2 regions of the Bradyrhizobium sp. ma5 genome follow, and region 2 is predicted to be linked to the other one. Evidence: riboswitches for the same ligand, from Rfam matches in the RefSeq annotation. Region 2 holds a riboswitch; the other holds the start of a gene.

Region 1 (8,210 bases), 160 kb from region 2:
GCTTCGGCATCATGAACGCGACGCGCGACGATGGCTTGCCGATCGAATCCAGCACCAGGCCGTAGGGCTCCTTCAGCTTCAGCGTGATCGTCTTCGCGTCGGTGGCCTCCAGGCTCGCCGTGAAGTCCATCAGCTTCTGGCCCATGCCGTCGACCTTGGCCCAGCGCTTCAGCGAGGCGACGCAGTCTTCGGCAGTCACCGGCGTTCCATCGTGCCACTTCAGGCCGTCGCGCAGCGTGAACGTGTAAGTGAGCTTGTCGTCGGATACCTTCCAGTCGGCCATCTGCGGCTGGATCTTGAAGTTGGAGTCGGTCGCCACCAGCGTGTCGAAAACCATGTAGCCATGGTCTCGCGTGATGTACGCCGTGGTCAGGATCGGATCGATGACGCGCAGATCCGAATGCATCACCGCGGTGATGGTCTTGCCCGCGGCCATGGCCTGCGGTGCAAACGACAATTCCTGCGGCGCGAACGACAACGCGAGCGCCGTCAACGCAGCCGCTAGCGTGCGGTGCTTCCAACGCGAGATAGGCAACATGCAATTTCTCCTGACGTGTAACTGGTCAAAGCCGGCTTATTCGTTATGCATGCGGTTCGTTATTTAGGCGAACTAACATGCTGTATGGCTTGTGAAATCGAGACTTGCATCAAGCGCAATGCGCGTCAATCGGTTTCCGGCAGGATCAAATGTATACGAACGAATGAGCGGCGGGTGCAGCGCATTTGACTTTACAAACGCATCTTCCGAGCTTTTCGTACGGCACGCGAACGCGTATCGGCGCGAACAAACAACAAGAGAGAAAAGACATGAACCCCGCCAATCTTCCTTTTGATTCCGAAGCGATGCTGCAGGGGCTGCGCAGCTGGGTGGAATGCGAGAGCCCGACATGGGACGCGGCCGCAGTCGAGCGCATGCTCGACCTCGCCGCGCGCGAAATGGCGGTGATGGGTGCGACGATCGAACGCATCGCGGGACGCCAGGGCTTTGCCGGCTGCGTCCGCGCCCGCTTTCCCCATCCAAAACAAGGTCAGCCCGGCATCCTGATCGCCGGCCATCTGGACACCGTGCACCCGGTCGGCACCATCGAGAAGCTGGCGTGGCGGCGCGAAGGCAACAAGTGCTTCGGGCCCGGCATCTTCGACATGAAGGGCGGCAACTATCTGTCGATCGAGGCGATCCGACAGTTGGCGCGCGCGTCCTTTACCACGCCGCTGCCGATCACGGTGCTGTTCACGCCCGATGAGGAGGTCGGCACGCCGTCGACGCGCGACATCATCGAGGCCGAAGCCGCACGCAACAAATACGTGCTGGTCCCGGAGCCCGGCCGGCCGAACAACGGCGTCGTCACCGGCCGCTACGCGATCGCGCGCTTCAATCTGGAAGCCGTCGGCAAGCCGAGCCATGCCGGCGCGACGTTGTCCTCCGGCCGTTCCGCGATCCGCGAAATGGCCCGGCAAATCATTGCCATCGACGGCATGACCACCGAAGACTGCACCTTCTCGGTCGGCATCGTGCATGGCGGCCAATGGGTCAATTGCGTCGCAACGACCTGCACCGGCGAAGCGCTCAGCATGGCCAAGCGCCAGTCCGATCTCGACCGCGGCGTCGAGCGCATGCTGGCGCTGTCGGGTACGGCAAATGACGTGACATTCAACGTCACGCGCGGCGTCACGCGCCCGGTGTGGGAGCCGGATGCCGGCACCATGGCGCTCTATGAAAAGGCAAAGCGTCTCGCCGCCGATATGGGTCTTGATTTGCCGCATGGCAGCGCCGGCGGCGGCTCTGACGGCAACTTCACCGGCGCGATGGGCATCCCGACCCTCGACGGCCTCGGCGTACGGGGCGCCGACGCCCACACTTTGAACGAACATATCGAAGTCGAGAGCCTCGCCGAGCGTGGCCGCCTGATGGCGGCACTGCTGGCGACGCTCGATTAATTCGATTTGCACTGCACAACACGTTGGCACTGCCGGACCGAAATTTAGCCTTGTCCAATTTTTTGGCTTCGCCTACGGTCCGGCCGTCCAACACGACGATGCGGGAGAGATCGAGGCGACAACATTCGTGTTGTGCTTCGGCGCCGACGGAGCAACCGCCCCGGAAACTCTCAGGCAAAAGGACTGTATCGTCAGGACGATCTGGAGAGAGACGGCATGGCCAAATGGAAACGGCCATGACGTCCACCGAAGGGGATAGTCTGCTATTGGGCCGAGGCCCGATGCGGATCAAGCTCTCAGGTACCGTGACAGATGGGGCGTCGAAACAGCCGGTTTCACCGGTGGTTCGGCGACTCTAACACACGGGAGCCTGAAGACCACCATGCCTCACATCGCAATCATTGGCGCCGGCATCACCGGCGTGACGACGGCCTATGCCCTGCTCGAACGCGGCTACCGGGTGACTGTCCTCGACAGGCATCGCTACGCCGCGATGGAAACCTCATTCGCCAACGGCGGACAGCTTTCCGCCAGCAACGCGGAGGTGTGGAACAGCGCCGCGACCATTCTCAAGGGGCTGCGCTGGATGCTTCGAAGCGACGCGCCGCTCTTGATGAATCCGAAGCCGAGCTGGCACAAATATTCCTGGATCGGCGAGTTCGTCGGCCACATCGGCCGCTATCGCACCAACACCATCGAGACCACGCGGCTCGCAATCGAAGCGCGCAAGCATCTGTTCTCAATCGCCCAGCGCGAGAACATCGCCTTCGATCTCGAACGCCGCGGCATCCTGCACGTCTATCACGACAAGGCCGGATTCGAGGCAGGCCTGCGCGTCAACACGCTGCTGCAGCAAGGCGGACTCGACCGCCGGCCGGTGACGGCGGACGAAATCCGCAGCATCGAACCCGCGCTGCAGACCACCTGCTATGGCGGCTTCTTCACGCCGTCGGACGCCACCGGCGATATCCACAAGTTCACCCGCGGCCTCGCCGACGCCTGCATCCGCCGCGGTGCGAGCTTCGTCCATGAGGCCGATGTCGACGCGATCGCGCACGGCGATAACGGTTTCCGCATCGGCTGGAACGAAGCCGCTTCGCACGATGCTGACGTCGCAACACGACACGAGTTGCAGGCGGACGGCATCGTGATTTGCGCTGGTGTCGCGAGCCGCCACTTTGCCGGCCTGCTCAACGACCGCGTCAACGTCTATCCGGTGAAGGGCTATTCGATCACCGTGCAGCTCGATGCGCCGCAAAGCCGGGACGCCGCGCCTACCGTCAGCCTGCTCGATGAAGCCGCGAAGATCGTCACCAGCCGGCTCGGCGCCGACCGCTTCCGCGTCGCCGGCACGGCCGAATTCAACGGCTTCAACCTCGACATTCGCGCCGACCGCATCCAGCCGCTGGTGGATTGGGTACGGCAGCATTTCCCCGGTGTCGACACGTCGAAAGTCGTGCCATGGGCCGGCCTGCGCCCGATGATGCCGAACATGATGCCGGTGGTTCGCGCCGGACGGATTCCGGGCGTGTTCTACAACACCGGCCACGGTCATCTCGGCTGGACGCTGTCGGCTGCGACGGCGCAGATGGTGGCAGGGGCGATCGATGACTGGCGCGACCTCGACACGCCCTCGATGGTGCCGTCGCCGGTCGATGCGACCGAGACCACCCGCGCAGCTTTCCTCTAATTATCCGGCCGGCGAGGAAGAATATGAGCGTATTTGCATGTGGCCAAGTCGGAATTCGCAGAGAAACACCGCATGACAACGTCTAGCGTCACAATGGGGAAAAGCGCTTCAGCGCGGGAGGGGACAATGCGCATTGGGGTGGCGGACACGCGTGAGACGCTGACCAAGCCGGATCAGATTGCCGCGGAGCTGTGCGCGGCCGTCGATCGAAACTTCGACGATCAGGTCGCGTTCCTGTCGCGCATGGTGCAGTTCCGCAGCTTGCGCGGACAGGAAACGCCGCAACAAGCTTGGCTGGCCGAGCAATTCGCAAGGCGCCGCTACGACGTCGATACGTTCAGCCTTGCCGACGTCAATCTGATGAGTCATCCGAAGGCTGCGCCGATGGACGGCATCGACCTTGCCGGATCGCAGCAGGTCGTTGCGACGCTCGACAGCAAAGGCAGCGGACGCAGCCTGATCCTGCAAGGTCATATCGACGTGGTGCCGGAGGGGCCCGCTGATCTTTGGGAGCAGCCGCCGTTCTCGGGCGCCGTGCACGACGGCTGGATGTTCGGGCGCGGCGCGCAAGACATGAAGGCCGGTGTCTCGGCAATGATCTTCGCGCTCGATGCTATCAGAGACGCCGGCTATGCCCCGGGCGGACGCGTCCATCTGCAGACCGTGACCGAGGAAGAGAGCACCGGCAACGGCGCGCTGTCGACCTTGATGCGTGGCTATCGCGCCGACGCCTGCCTGATTCCCGAACCGACCGGACACACACTGACGCGCGCCCAGGTCGGCGCCGTCTGGTTTCGACTGCGCGTTCGCGGCACGCCGGTGCATGTCGCCTATTCCGAGACCGGCACGAGCGCCATCCTGGCTGCGATGCATCTGGTGCGCGCGTTCCAGGATTACACCAAGGCGCTCAATGCCCGGGCGCTCGACAACAGCTGGTTCCGCAGCGTCAAGAACCCGATCAAGTTCAACGTCGGGATCATTAAAGGCGGCGATTGGGCCAGTTCGACAGCGGCGTGGTGCGAGCTGGATTGCCGGCTTGGTCTCCTGCCGGGCGAGACACCGCAGCAGGCGATGCGTGGCATCGAGGAATGCCTGACCGAAGCGCACAAGGCCGACGACTTTCTGTCCGACAATCCGGCCGAGCTCGTGTGGAGCGGTTTTCAGGCAGACGCGGCGGTGTGCGAACCGGGCAGCGAAGCGGAAGCAGCTTTGTCGGCAGCCCATCATTCCATCTTCCAGGCGCCGATGCAGGAGCGCCTGTCTACCGCCGTCAACGACACCCGCTACTATTGCGTCGACTACGGCATCCCTGCCCTTTGCTATGGTCCGTACGGTATCGGCCCGCATGCGTTCAACGAACGTGTCGAGCTCGACAGCCTTCGCAAGACAACGCAGAGCATTGCACTGTTCGTCGCCAATTGGTGCGGCGTGGCGAAAGCGTGAATAGACTTCCCGTTTCAGGTCGGTGGCACATGGCGACATGTGCAATTCGAAATAGCAGCTTCAGACCAAAGGAGGCTCCGACGGCCTGAACCGCGCCTTGATATGACGTCGCCATTGGCACAGTATTTGCCTGCAAATTCATCACGTTCGCGCTAGCCTTGAGACAAGACGCAGAAGCGCATGAGACACATCACGGGGACACCATGAGTATGATGCGGCCCAGCCTTCGCCTCGCACCATCTGACGGCAGGAGATAGCAGCGATGATCGGCTATCTCCTCCGCCGAATCCTCGCCGCCATTCCCGTGATGGGCGTGGTGGCACTGTTCGTGTTTCTGTTGCTGCGGCTGACGCCGGGTGACCCGGCCGCAATTCTTGCCGGCGACAATGCGACACCGGAACAGCTCGACCGCATCCGCACCTCGCTTGGTCTCAACGAGCCGATCTACATCCAGTTTTATACCTGGGTCGCCAAGCTGCTGCACGGCGACCTCGGCGTCTCCCTGATCTCGAACAAGCCGATCCTCGAAATGATCGGTCCGCGCCTCGAGCCCTCGATCTCGGTCGCGCTCGCCACTATCGTCCTCTCGATCCTGGTGGCGGTGCCGCTCGGCGTGATCGCGGCGTGGAAACACGGCACCTGGATCGACCGCTTCGTGATGGGGCTGTCGGTGCTCGGCTTCTCGGTGCCGGTGTTCGTGATCGGCTATGTGCTGATCCAGGTGTTTGCGATCGATCTGCGCTGGGTGCCGGTGCAGGGCTTCAAGAGCATCTCGGCCGGCTTCGGTCCGTTCTTCGAACGCATCATTCTGCCGACCTGCACCCTCTCCTTCATCTATGTCGCGTTGATCGCGCGCATGACGCGGGCCTCGATGCTCGACGTGTTGGGCGAGGACTACGTGCGCACGGCGCGCGCCAAGGGCATCGGCGAGAGCGGCGTACTGATGCGCCATGCGCTGCGCAACGCCGCGGTTCCGGTCATCACCGTGATCGGCTCCGGCTTCGCGCTGCTGATCTCGGGCGTCGTCGTCACCGAGAGCGTGTTCAACCTGCCCGGCATCGGCCGCCTCACCGTCGATGCGGTGCTGGCGCGCGACTATCCGGTGATCCAGGCCATGATCCTTTTGACATCGGGTATCTATGTCGCGGTCAATCTCTTGATCGACCTCGCCTACACCCTGCTCGATCCTCGCATCCGGTACTGAGCAATGGCGATCGAAACCCTTCCCGAATCCTCTATCCCCGTCACCCGGCCGTTCCGCGTCAAGTTCGGCTTCCTGGCGTCGACGCCGATCATCGCGGTTGCGACGATCTGCCTCGTCCTGATTATCCTGATGGCGATCTTCGCGCCGCTCCTTGCGCCTCATGATCCACTCTTGCTGACGCCGTCGCAACGGCTGAAGCCGTCAAGCGCGCAATACCTGCTCGGCACCGACGCCTATGGACGCGACCTGTTGTCGCGCGTCATCTATGGCGCACGGATCTCGCTGTTGATCGGGCTCGGCGCTGCCGTCTGCTCGATCGCCATCGGGCTGCTGATCGGCCTCGTCGCCGGCTTCTTCCGCTGGGTCGACGCGGTGATGATGCGCGTGATGGACGGCTTGATGGCGATCCCCGCCATCCTGCTCGCGATCGCCGTGGTGTCGCTGTCTGGCGCCAGCATCTGGACCGTGATGATCGCGATCACCATCCCCGAGATCCCGCGCGTGGCGCGGCTGGTGCGCTCGGTGGTGCTGACCGCGCGCGAGGAGCCCTATGTCGAGGCCGCGATCTCGCTCGGCTCGAGCCTGCCGAAGATCATGTGGCGGCATTTGATGCCGAACACGATCGCGCCGCTGATCGTGCAAGGCACTTACGTCTGCGCATCCGCGATCCTGACCGAGGCGATCCTGTCGTTCCTCGGCGCCGGCATCTCGCCGGAAACGCCGACCTGGGGCAACATCATGGCCGAGGGCCGTGCCTATTTCCAGGTCAAGCCGTCGCTGATCTTCTGGCCGGGCCTGCTGCTCTCGATCGCCATTCTCAGCGTCAACCTGATCGGCGACGCCGCGCGCGACGCGCTCGATCCCCGCATGAAACAGCGTGAGGGCAAGTGATGGCTTCGATGCAATCGAAGCCATCATCCCGGGGCGCGCAGCGAACCTCAGGTGCGCGATTGCGCACCGGGGGATATCGAGATTCCCCGATGCGCAATGCGCATCTGTGGTCTGGTGCTAGCGCACCATCCCGGAATGACAGTGCATAGTCTCTGCCGCGATACATCTCGCAATGACGCTGAAAGACCCTGACATGACCAACGTCGTCCTCGACATCAACAACCTCGTCGTCGGTCTCGGCCGCAAGACGGACGCGCACCGCATCATCGACGACCTCTCGTTGCAGGTGCGCGAAGGCGAGACGCTTTGCCTTGTCGGCGAAAGCGGCTCGGGCAAGTCGGTGACCTCTTTGACCACGATGGGCCTGCTGCAGAAGGGCACACTGGTGCCGTCAGGCGGCAGCGTCAAACTGGTCGGCGAGGAACTGCTCACCGCGAGCGATCGCCGCCTAAGGCAATTGCGCGCGACGCGGATGGCGATGATCTTCCAGGAGCCGATGACCGCGCTCAATCCGGTGGTGCCGGTCGGCCGCCAGATCGACGAGGTGCTGCGCGCCCATACCGATCTCGACTCTCGCGCGCGACGTCAGAAGATCCTGGCGATGATGGAGCATGTGCGGCTGCCGGATGTGGAGCGCATCTTCTCCTCCTACCCTCACCGTCTCTCCGGCGGACAGCGCCAGCGCATCATGATCGCAATGGCGCTGGTGCTGGAACCAAAGCTGTTGATCGCGGACGAGCCGACCACCGCGCTCGACGTCACCACCCAGAAGCAGATCCTCACCTTGATCCGCGACCTGCAACGCGATCACGGCACGGCCGTCCTTTTCATCACCCACGACATGGGCGTGGTGGCCGAGATCGCCGACCGCGTCGCGGTGATGCGGCATGGCCGGCTGGTCGAGACCGGCGCGCTGCTGGACGTGCTGCGCAAGCCGACGATGGAGTACACGCGCAACCTGCTGTCCGCGGTGCCGAGCCTCGTGCCGCGCGCGCCGCGCCCGGACACCACCGAGCCCGTGGTGCTGGAAGCCAACGAGCTCAG
Region 2 (8,210 bases):
GGTCCCGTTTTAGAGGGTTCAGGCGAGGAAAACCCGCCCAGGACAAGGAGCGAGAGCCGCCCTCAGAATGGCGGTTCTCGGTGAAAAGATGGGCTGAAAGTGCATAACCGGTGCGCTTCCGCCCGTCCGCGGGCGGTGCTATAGCGCAGGCGTATTTTCCACCCCCCGCCGTCAAAAGCGCGCCGTTCCCAAGAGGGCCTCCCCGTCATGGCTAAAATCAAGGTATCCAACCCCGTCGTCGAGCTCGATGGCGACGAGATGACCCGGATCATCTGGCAGTACATCAAGGACAAGCTGATCAACCCGTTCCTGGATGTCGAACTGCTCTATTTCGATCTGGGCATGGAATACCGCGATGAGACCAATGACCAGGTGACCATCGACGCCGCCGAAGCCATCAAGAAGGTCGGCGTCGGCGTCAAATGCGCCACCATCACCCCCGATGAGGCCCGGGTGAAGGAGTTCGGCCTGAAGCAGATGTGGAAGTCGCCGAACGGCACCATCCGCAACATCCTCGGCGGCGTGATCTTCCGCGAGCCGATCATCTGCAAGAACGTGCCGCGCCTGGTTCCCGGCTGGACCAAGCCGATCATCATCGGCCGCCATGCCTATGGTGACCAGTACCGCGCCACCGACATCAAGTTCCCGGGCAAGGGCACGCTGTCGCTGAAGTTCGTCGGCGAGGACGGCACCGTGATCGAGCGGGAAGTGTTCAAGGCGCCCGGCGCCGGCGTCGCGATGGAGATGTACAATCTCGACGACTCCATCATCGATTTCGCTCGCGCCTCGCTCAATTACGGCCTGCTGCGCAACTACCCGGTCTACCTCTCGACCAAGAACACGATTCTGAAGGTCTATGACGGCCGCTTCAAGGACATCTTCCAGGACATCTACGACCGCGAGTTCAAGAAGGAATTCGAGGCCAAGGGCCTGACCTACGAGCACCGCCTGATCGATGACATGGTGGCCTCGGCGCTGAAGTGGTCCGGCGGCTATGTCTGGGCCTGCAAGAACTATGACGGCGACGTGCAGTCCGACACTGTGGCCCAGGGCTACGGCTCGCTCGGCCTGATGACCTCGGTGCTGCTCACCCCGGACGGCAAGACGGTGGAAGCCGAAGCCGCCCACGGCACCGTGACCCGCCACTACCGCGAGCATCAGAAGGGCAAGGAGACCTCGACCAACTCGATCGCGTCGATCTTCGCCTGGACCCGTGGCCTCGCCCACCGTGCCAAGCTCGACAACAACGAGGCGCTGGCGAAGTTCGCCACCACGCTGGAGAAGGTCTGCGTCGCGACCGTCGAAGAGGGCTACATGACCAAGGACCTCGCGCTCCTGGTCGGCGCAGATCAGCGCTGGCTCTCGACCACCGGCTTCCTCGACAAGGTCGCCGACAATCTCGGGAAGGCGATGGCGGCCTGACGGCCGCTGTTTCCGGACACAATAGCGAGCGTGACCATGACCCTTCTCGGCCGGGTGACGCTAGCCTCCTTGTTGCTGACCGGATCGGCGGCACTCGCTGCCGATCCCCTGCCCGACCCCGTCGCGGCGCCCGACGAGACTGCGGTCCTCACCACCCACGCCGAGGGCGTGCAGGTCTATGAGTGCAAGCCGGTTATCGACGGCAAGCTCGCCTGGTCATTCCGCGAACCGGTCGCCACCCTGATTGCCGGTGGCCGCACCGTCGGCCGGCACTATGCGGGGCCGAACTGGGAGCATGTCGACGGCAGCGCCGTGACCGCCCGCACCGCGGGCAGCGCGCCCGGCGCAACGTCAGCTGACATTCCCTGGCTGAAGCTCGAGGTGATCGCCCACCGCGGCAACGGCCTGCTGTCGAGTGTCGCCACCGTGCAGCGGATCAACACCTCGGGCGGCGAACTCAACGGCGCCTGCGACAAATCAGGCGCGTTGAAGAGCGCGGCGTATTCGGCGGATTACGTGTTTCTGCGCCGCGACTAATCGCGGATGCCGCCGTCGGTCTCGTGCGGCGCCTGGGCGATCTCGCTGGCGGCAAGGTCACCACCGGCGGTGAGCGGATCGGCGAGCCGCGCCTCCGCCGTCTCTCTGACATGGGCGGCGAGCGCCGGCATCCGCTCGATCAGGGCATGGAAGTCCTGCGCATCGAGCAGCAGCAGCTTGGTCTTCCGCATCGCCGTCACTGTGCCGGAACGGTTGGTCCGCCGGAGCAGCGCGATCTCGCCGAAGAACGCGCCGTCGGCAAGCCGCACCCGCTGGCTCGGCAGGTCGATCTCGACCTCGCCGGCGGTGATGAAATACATCGACGACGCCGCATCGCCGCGCCGCACCAGCACCTCGCCGGCCTCGATGGTCTGTGACCGCAACAGCCGCATGATGTCGGCGATGTCGGCGGCGTTGAGGTGCGAGAACAGCGGCACCCGCGCCAGCATGCCCCAGGTGACGACGAAGTCGCGGCGCCGCACCTCGTCGGCGAACGCAGTCGAGACGATCGCGACTGGCAGCGCGATCATCGCAAAGCCGACCACGATCGCAACCACCGTGACGATACGGCCGAGCGGCGTCACCGGCACGACGTCGCCGTAACCGACGGTGCCGAGCGTCACGATCGCCCACCACATCGCCTGCGGCATGGTGCCGAACTTGTCCGGCTGCACCTTGTGCTCGATGGCATAGAGCAGCGAAGCGAACAGCAGAACCGCGCCGGTCAGGATCACGACGCAGCCGAACAGCGTGCGCCGCTCGGCATGCAGCGCCGCCAGCAGCGAGCGCATCGCGGTCGAATACCGCACCAGCTTGAGGAATGGCAGCATGCCGAACAGCACCAGCGCGGTCTTGTCACCGATCGCAAGCGCGATGGCCGATGGCAGGAAGGCGAGCAGGTCGATGACGCCGAGCGCCGAGAAGGCGTATTCCAGCCGTGCCTGCAACGGCGTCATGTCGCGCAGCGAGCGGCCGACCACACTCCAGAGCCGCGCGGCATATTCCAGCGCGAAGGCGATCACGGCGGCGATCTCGATCGCTGTGAACAGCCACCCGAACTGCGCATCGATCTCCGGCACCGACGCCAGGATCGCGGCCAGCACATCGACGGTGATGATCGCGACGACGAGCCGGACGAAGCGCGAGCCGACCGAATATGGCAGGTGGTCCTGCTCAAGCAGCTCGTAGAGACGCTCGCGCAGCCCGGGATCGCTGATCGTGGGCTTGAGCGGAGCCGTCGCCACGATCAGCCTCTCCGTCAGGCGCCGGCCATCGCTTGTTCAATTGCCGACAGCGCGGCGTCCGCCTTGGCGCCGTCCGGCCCGCCGGCCTGCGCCATGTCGGGCCGGCCGCCGCCGCCCTTGCCGCCGAGCACCTCGGAGCCCTTGCGCACCAACTCGACCGCGTTGAAGCGCGAGGTCAGGTCGGCGGTGACGCCGACCACGATGCCGGCCTTACCGTCTTCGGTGACGCCGACGATCGCGACCACGCCGGAGCCGATCTGCTTCTTGCCGTCGTCGACGAGGCTCTTCAGGTCCTTGGTCTCGACGCCCTCGACCGCGCGTGCGAGCAGCTTGACGTTGCCGACCTCGCGAACGCCGGAGGCGGCACCGTTCGACGACGAACCGCCGCCCATCGCGAGCTTCTTGCGGGCGTCCGACAGGTCGCGCTCGAGCTTCTTGCGCTCCTCCATCAGGGCTGCGATGCGCGCCGGCACGTCCTCGATCGAGGTGCGCAGCTCGGCCGCCGCGGTCTTCGCCAGCGTCATGGTGTCATTGGCGTGCTTGCGCGCATGATGCCCGGTCAGCGCCTCGATGCGGCGGACGCCGGAGGCGACCGCGCTCTCGCCGGTCACCGAAATCAGGCCGATGTCGCCGGTGCGGCGGACATGGGTGCCGCCGCAGAGCTCGACCGACCAGCCAAGCGCGTTCTGGCCGTGCTCGCGGGCGCTCTTGCCCATCGAGACAACCCGAACCTCGTCACCGTATTTCTCGCCGAACAGCGCGCGCGCACCGGCCTCGCGGGCATCGTCGACACCCATGATGCGGGTCGTGACCTCGTCATTCTCGAGCACGACGTCGTTGGCGATGTCCTCGACCCGGGCGAGCTCTTCCGGCGTGATCGGCTTCGGATGCACGAAGTCGAAGCGCAGGCGATCGGGCGCCACCAGCGAGCCACGCTGCGCGATGTGATCGCCGAGCACCTGGCGCAGCGCCTCGTGCAGCAGATGCGTCGCCGAGTGGTTGGCGCGGATCGACGAACGCCTGGCGTGGTCGACCTCGAGCTGCAAGGCCGTGCCGACGTTCAGGGTGCCCTGCTCCACGGTGCCGACATGCACGAACAGGTCGCCGGCCTTCTTCTGCATATCGGTCACGCGGAACTTGACCCCCTCGCCGGTGAGGATGCCGACGTCACCGACCTGACCACCGGACTCAGCGTAGAACGGCGTCTGGTTCAGCACGATCGCGCCGCTCTCGCCGGCCTTGAGGCCGTCGACCTCGGCGCCGTCCCTGACCAGCGCCGTCACCACGCCTTCCGCGCTCTCGGTCTCGTAGCCGAGGAATTCGGTCGCGCCGAGCTTCTCACGCAGCGGGAACCAGATCGTCTCGGTCGCCGCCTCGCCGGAGCCTGCCCAGGAGGCGCGCGCCTTCTCGCGCTGGCGGTTCATCGCGTCGGTGAACGATGCCTGGTCGACGCTGATGCCGCGCGACTTCAGCGCATCCTGCGTCAGGTCCAGCGGGAAGCCATAAGTGTCGTACAGCGTGAACGCGGTGTCGCCGTCGAACATGTCGCCCTTCTTGAGGCCGGCGCTCTTCTCGTCGAGGATCGATAGTCCCCGCACCAGCGTCTTGCGGAAGCGGGTCTCTTCCAGCTGCAGCGTCTCCTCGATCAGCTTCTCGGCACGGACCAGGTCCGGATAGGCCTGGCCCATCTCGCGGACCAGCGCCCAGACCAGGCGATGCATCAGCGGCTCGCTCGCGCCGAGCAGCTGCGCATGGCGCATCGCGCGGCGCATAATCCGGCGCAGCACATAGCCGCGGCCCTCGTTCGACGGCAGCACACCATCGGCGATCAGGAACGCCGAGGAGCGCAGATGGTCGGCCATCACCCGGTACGACGCCACGTTCTGCTCGTTCGGCCCATGGCCGAGGGCCGAAGCAGCCGCATCGATCAGATGGCGGAACAGATCGGTCTCGAACACGCTCTCGACGCCCTGCAGGATGCAGGCCATGCGCTCCAGCCCCATGCCGGTGTCGATCGAGGGACGCGGCAGCGCGACGCGCTCCTCCTTCGTCACCTGCTCGTACTGCATGAACACCAGGTTCCAGAACTCGAGAAAGCGATCGCCATCCTCCTCCGGGCTGCCGGGAGGTCCGCCCCAGATATGCTCGCCGCGATCGATGAAGATCTCCGAGCACGGACCGCACGGGCCGGTATCGCCCATCGCCCAGAAATTGTCCGAGGTCGGGATGCGGATGATGCGATCGTCCGAGAAGCCCGCGATCTTCTTCCAGAAGCCGGCCGCCTCGTCGTCGGTGTGGTAGACGGTGACGAGCAGCTTGTCCTTCTTCAGTCCGAAATCCTTGGTGATCAGATTCCAGGCGAGCTCGATCGCGCGCTCCTTGAAGTAGTCGCCGAACGAGAAGTTGCCGAGCATCTCGAAGAAGGTGAGATGGCGCGCGGTGTAGCCGACATTGTCGAGGTCGTTATGCTTGCCGCCGGCGCGCACGCACTTCTGCGACGTCGTGGCGCGCTGATAGCCGCGCTTCTCGACGCCGGTGAAGACGTTCTTGAACTGCACCATGCCGGCATTGGTGAACATCAGGGTCGGGTCGTTGCGCGGAACCAGCGGCGACGACGCCACGATCTCGTGGCCGTTCTCCTTGAAGAAGTTCAGAAATGTCGACCTGATGTCGTTGACGCTGCTCATGTTCATCCAATCGGAAAAAGGGGCCGGCCAGCCGCAAAAAGGCGTCATTTTCCGGCCGAACGCTTTTAGACATTGCCAGCTGCGGTGTCCAGAAACTGTGCAGGCGGATCATGGGCTTGCCGCGGGAGCACAAAGCCCATTGGATAGTTGTTGCAGCTGCGTTGACAGTCTTGGTGGCGCCGTGTTTTCTACCTACCTGTTACCCCGTCACGTCGGGAGAGACCGGCCCTACCGCCGGCGCCGAAGGAGCAACCGCCCCGGAAACTCTCAGGCAAAAGGACCGCGTGACGTCTGACATCTGGAAAGAGGCGCTGGGGTTCTCCCCGACGCGCCCGCCGACGGGATAATACTCTCAGGCACAGCGACAGATGGGGCTTTCTGCAGGTTTCTCAAGGGGAAATAGGTCCCCGGCGGGAACCGCGAGGGCCCTGTGATGGTTGCGCGCGAAACCTCCCCGCTGAAACAGACCCCGCTGCACGCGCTGCATCTGGCGCGCGGCGCCAAGATGGTGCCCTTCGCCGGCTACGACATGCCGGTGCAATACACGGCCGGCGTGATGAAGGAGCACCTGCACACCCGCAAGGACGCAGGCCTGTTCGACGTGTCCCACATGGGCCAACTGCTGCTGAAGGCCAAATCCGGCAAGGTCGGTGACGCGGCGCTCGCGCTGGAAAAACTGGTGCCGCAGGACATTGTCGGCATCGCGCCGGGACGGCAGCGCTACGCGCAATTCACAAACGACGACGGCGGCCTGCTTGACGACCTGATGGTGGCGAATTTCGGCGATCATTTGTTCCTGGTCGTCAACGCCGCCTGCAAGGCCGAGGACGAGGCGCATTTGCGCGCGCATCTCTCCGAAGCTTGCGAGATCGTGCCACTGGCCGACCGCGCGCTGATCGCGCTGCAGGGGCCGAAAGCCGAATCGGCGCTGGCGAAACTTTGCCCAGATGTCAGTTCGATGAAATTCATGGACGCCGGACCGCGCCGCGTCGCCGACATCGACTGCTTCGTCTCGCGCTCCGGCTATACCGGCGAGGACGGCTTTGAGATTTCCGTGCCCGCCGACAAGGCGGAAGCCCTGGTCACCGCGCTGCTGGACAATCCCGACGTGCTGCCGATCGGGCTCGGCGCGCGCGACAGCCTGCGCCTCGAGGCCGGGCTTTGCCTCTATGGCCACGATATCGACACCACGACGACGCCGGTCGAAGGCGCGCTGGAATGGTCGGTGCAGAAGGTCCGCCGCAGTGGCGGCGCCCGCGCCGGCGGCTTCCCCGGCGCCGACAAGATTCTCACCCAGTTCGCACAAGGCGCTTCCCGCCGCCGCGTCGGGTTGAAGCCCGACGGCCGCGCGCCGGTGCGCGAAGGTGCCATGCTGTTTGCCGATCCGACCTCGACCGAGCAGATCGGCAAGGTGACCTCGGGCGGCTTCGGCCCGAGCCTCAACGCGCCGGTTGCGATGGGCTACCTGCCGACATCGCTTTCCGCGCTCGACACCACCGTTTTTGCCGAAGTGCGCGGCCAGCGGCTACCGCTCAAGGTCGCCGCCACGCCCTTCGTCCCCAACACCTACAAACGCTAAACGCCAAAGGATCGATCCCCATGACGACGCTGTACACGTCCGACCACGAATGGCTCCGCATCGAGGGCGACGTCGCCACGATCGGGATCACCGATTACGCGCAATCGCAGCTTGGCGACGTCGTGTTCGTCGAACTGCCCAAGGTCGGCCGCAGCCTGAAGAAGGCCGAGGCCGCCGCCGTCGTCGAATCCGTCAAGGCCGCCTCAGACGTCTACGCGCCGATCACCGGCGACGTGGTCGAGGTCAACGAGGCGCTCTCCGCCGAGCCCGCGCTGGTCAATTCGGATGCGGGCGGCAAGGCCTGGTTCTTCAAGCTGAAGATTGCCGACAAAAGCGAGCTCGGCGGCCTGATGGACGAGGCCGCCTACGCCGCGCACACCGCCTGAGGATCAAGCCGAGGACCACGTCATGAACGCGCCCTTCAAGCCGATCAACGAAGCTGCCACCGATTTCGCCCGCCGCCACATCGGACCGTCACCGCGCGACGTCAACGCGATGCTGGAAACGGTCGGCGCCGCGAGCCTGCAGGCGCTGATGAATGAGACGCTGCCGGCGTCGATCCTTCAGAAGGCGCCGCTCGATCTCGGCCGGGCGCTGAGCGAGACCGAAGCGCTCGCGCATATGAGCGAACTCGCCGCGCAGAACCAGGTGTTCACCTCGCTGATCGGCCAGGGCTATTCCGGCACCATCCTGCCCGCGGTGATCCAGCGCAACATCCTGGAGAACCCGGCCTGGTACACC

Evidence for each region. Region 2 has a riboswitch for glycine ahead of gcvT (glycine cleavage system aminomethyltransferase GcvT). Riboswitches for the same ligand answer to the same signal wherever they lie in the genome.
Region 1: another riboswitch for glycine. It lies ahead of ACE103_RS26245 (D-amino acid dehydrogenase); the one in region 2 lies ahead of gcvT (glycine cleavage system aminomethyltransferase GcvT).

Annotation. Positions count from the first base shown of each region.
Region 1 covers NZ_CP170156.1:5,603,145-5,611,354, forward strand. The annotation lists gene ACE103_RS26235 (ABC transporter substrate-binding protein) at 1-538, opposite strand, end outside; gene ACE103_RS26240 (M20/M25/M40 family metallo-hydrolase) at 808-1,938, shown strand; glycine riboswitch at 2,030-2,134, shown strand; glycine riboswitch at 2,138-2,252, shown strand; gene ACE103_RS26245 (D-amino acid dehydrogenase) at 2,321-3,628, shown strand; gene ACE103_RS26250 (ArgE/DapE family deacylase) at 3,755-5,071, shown strand; gene ACE103_RS26255 (ABC transporter permease) at 5,334-6,275, shown strand; gene ACE103_RS26260 (ABC transporter permease) at 6,279-7,166, shown strand; gene ACE103_RS26265 (ABC transporter ATP-binding protein) at 7,360-8,210, shown strand, end outside.
Region 2 covers NZ_CP170156.1:5,765,181-5,773,390, forward strand. The annotation lists gene ACE103_RS27020 (alpha/beta hydrolase family protein) at 1-13, shown strand, start outside; gene ACE103_RS27025 (NADP-dependent isocitrate dehydrogenase) at 208-1,422, shown strand; gene ACE103_RS27030 (DUF3455 domain-containing protein) at 1,459-1,959, shown strand; gene ACE103_RS27035 (cyclic nucleotide-gated ion channel) at 1,956-3,206, opposite strand; gene alaS (alanine--tRNA ligase) at 3,218-5,890, opposite strand; glycine riboswitch at 6,093-6,183, shown strand; gene gcvT (glycine cleavage system aminomethyltransferase GcvT) at 6,324-7,469, shown strand; gene gcvH (glycine cleavage system protein GcvH) at 7,490-7,855, shown strand; gene gcvP (aminomethyl-transferring glycine dehydrogenase) at 7,878-8,210, shown strand, end outside.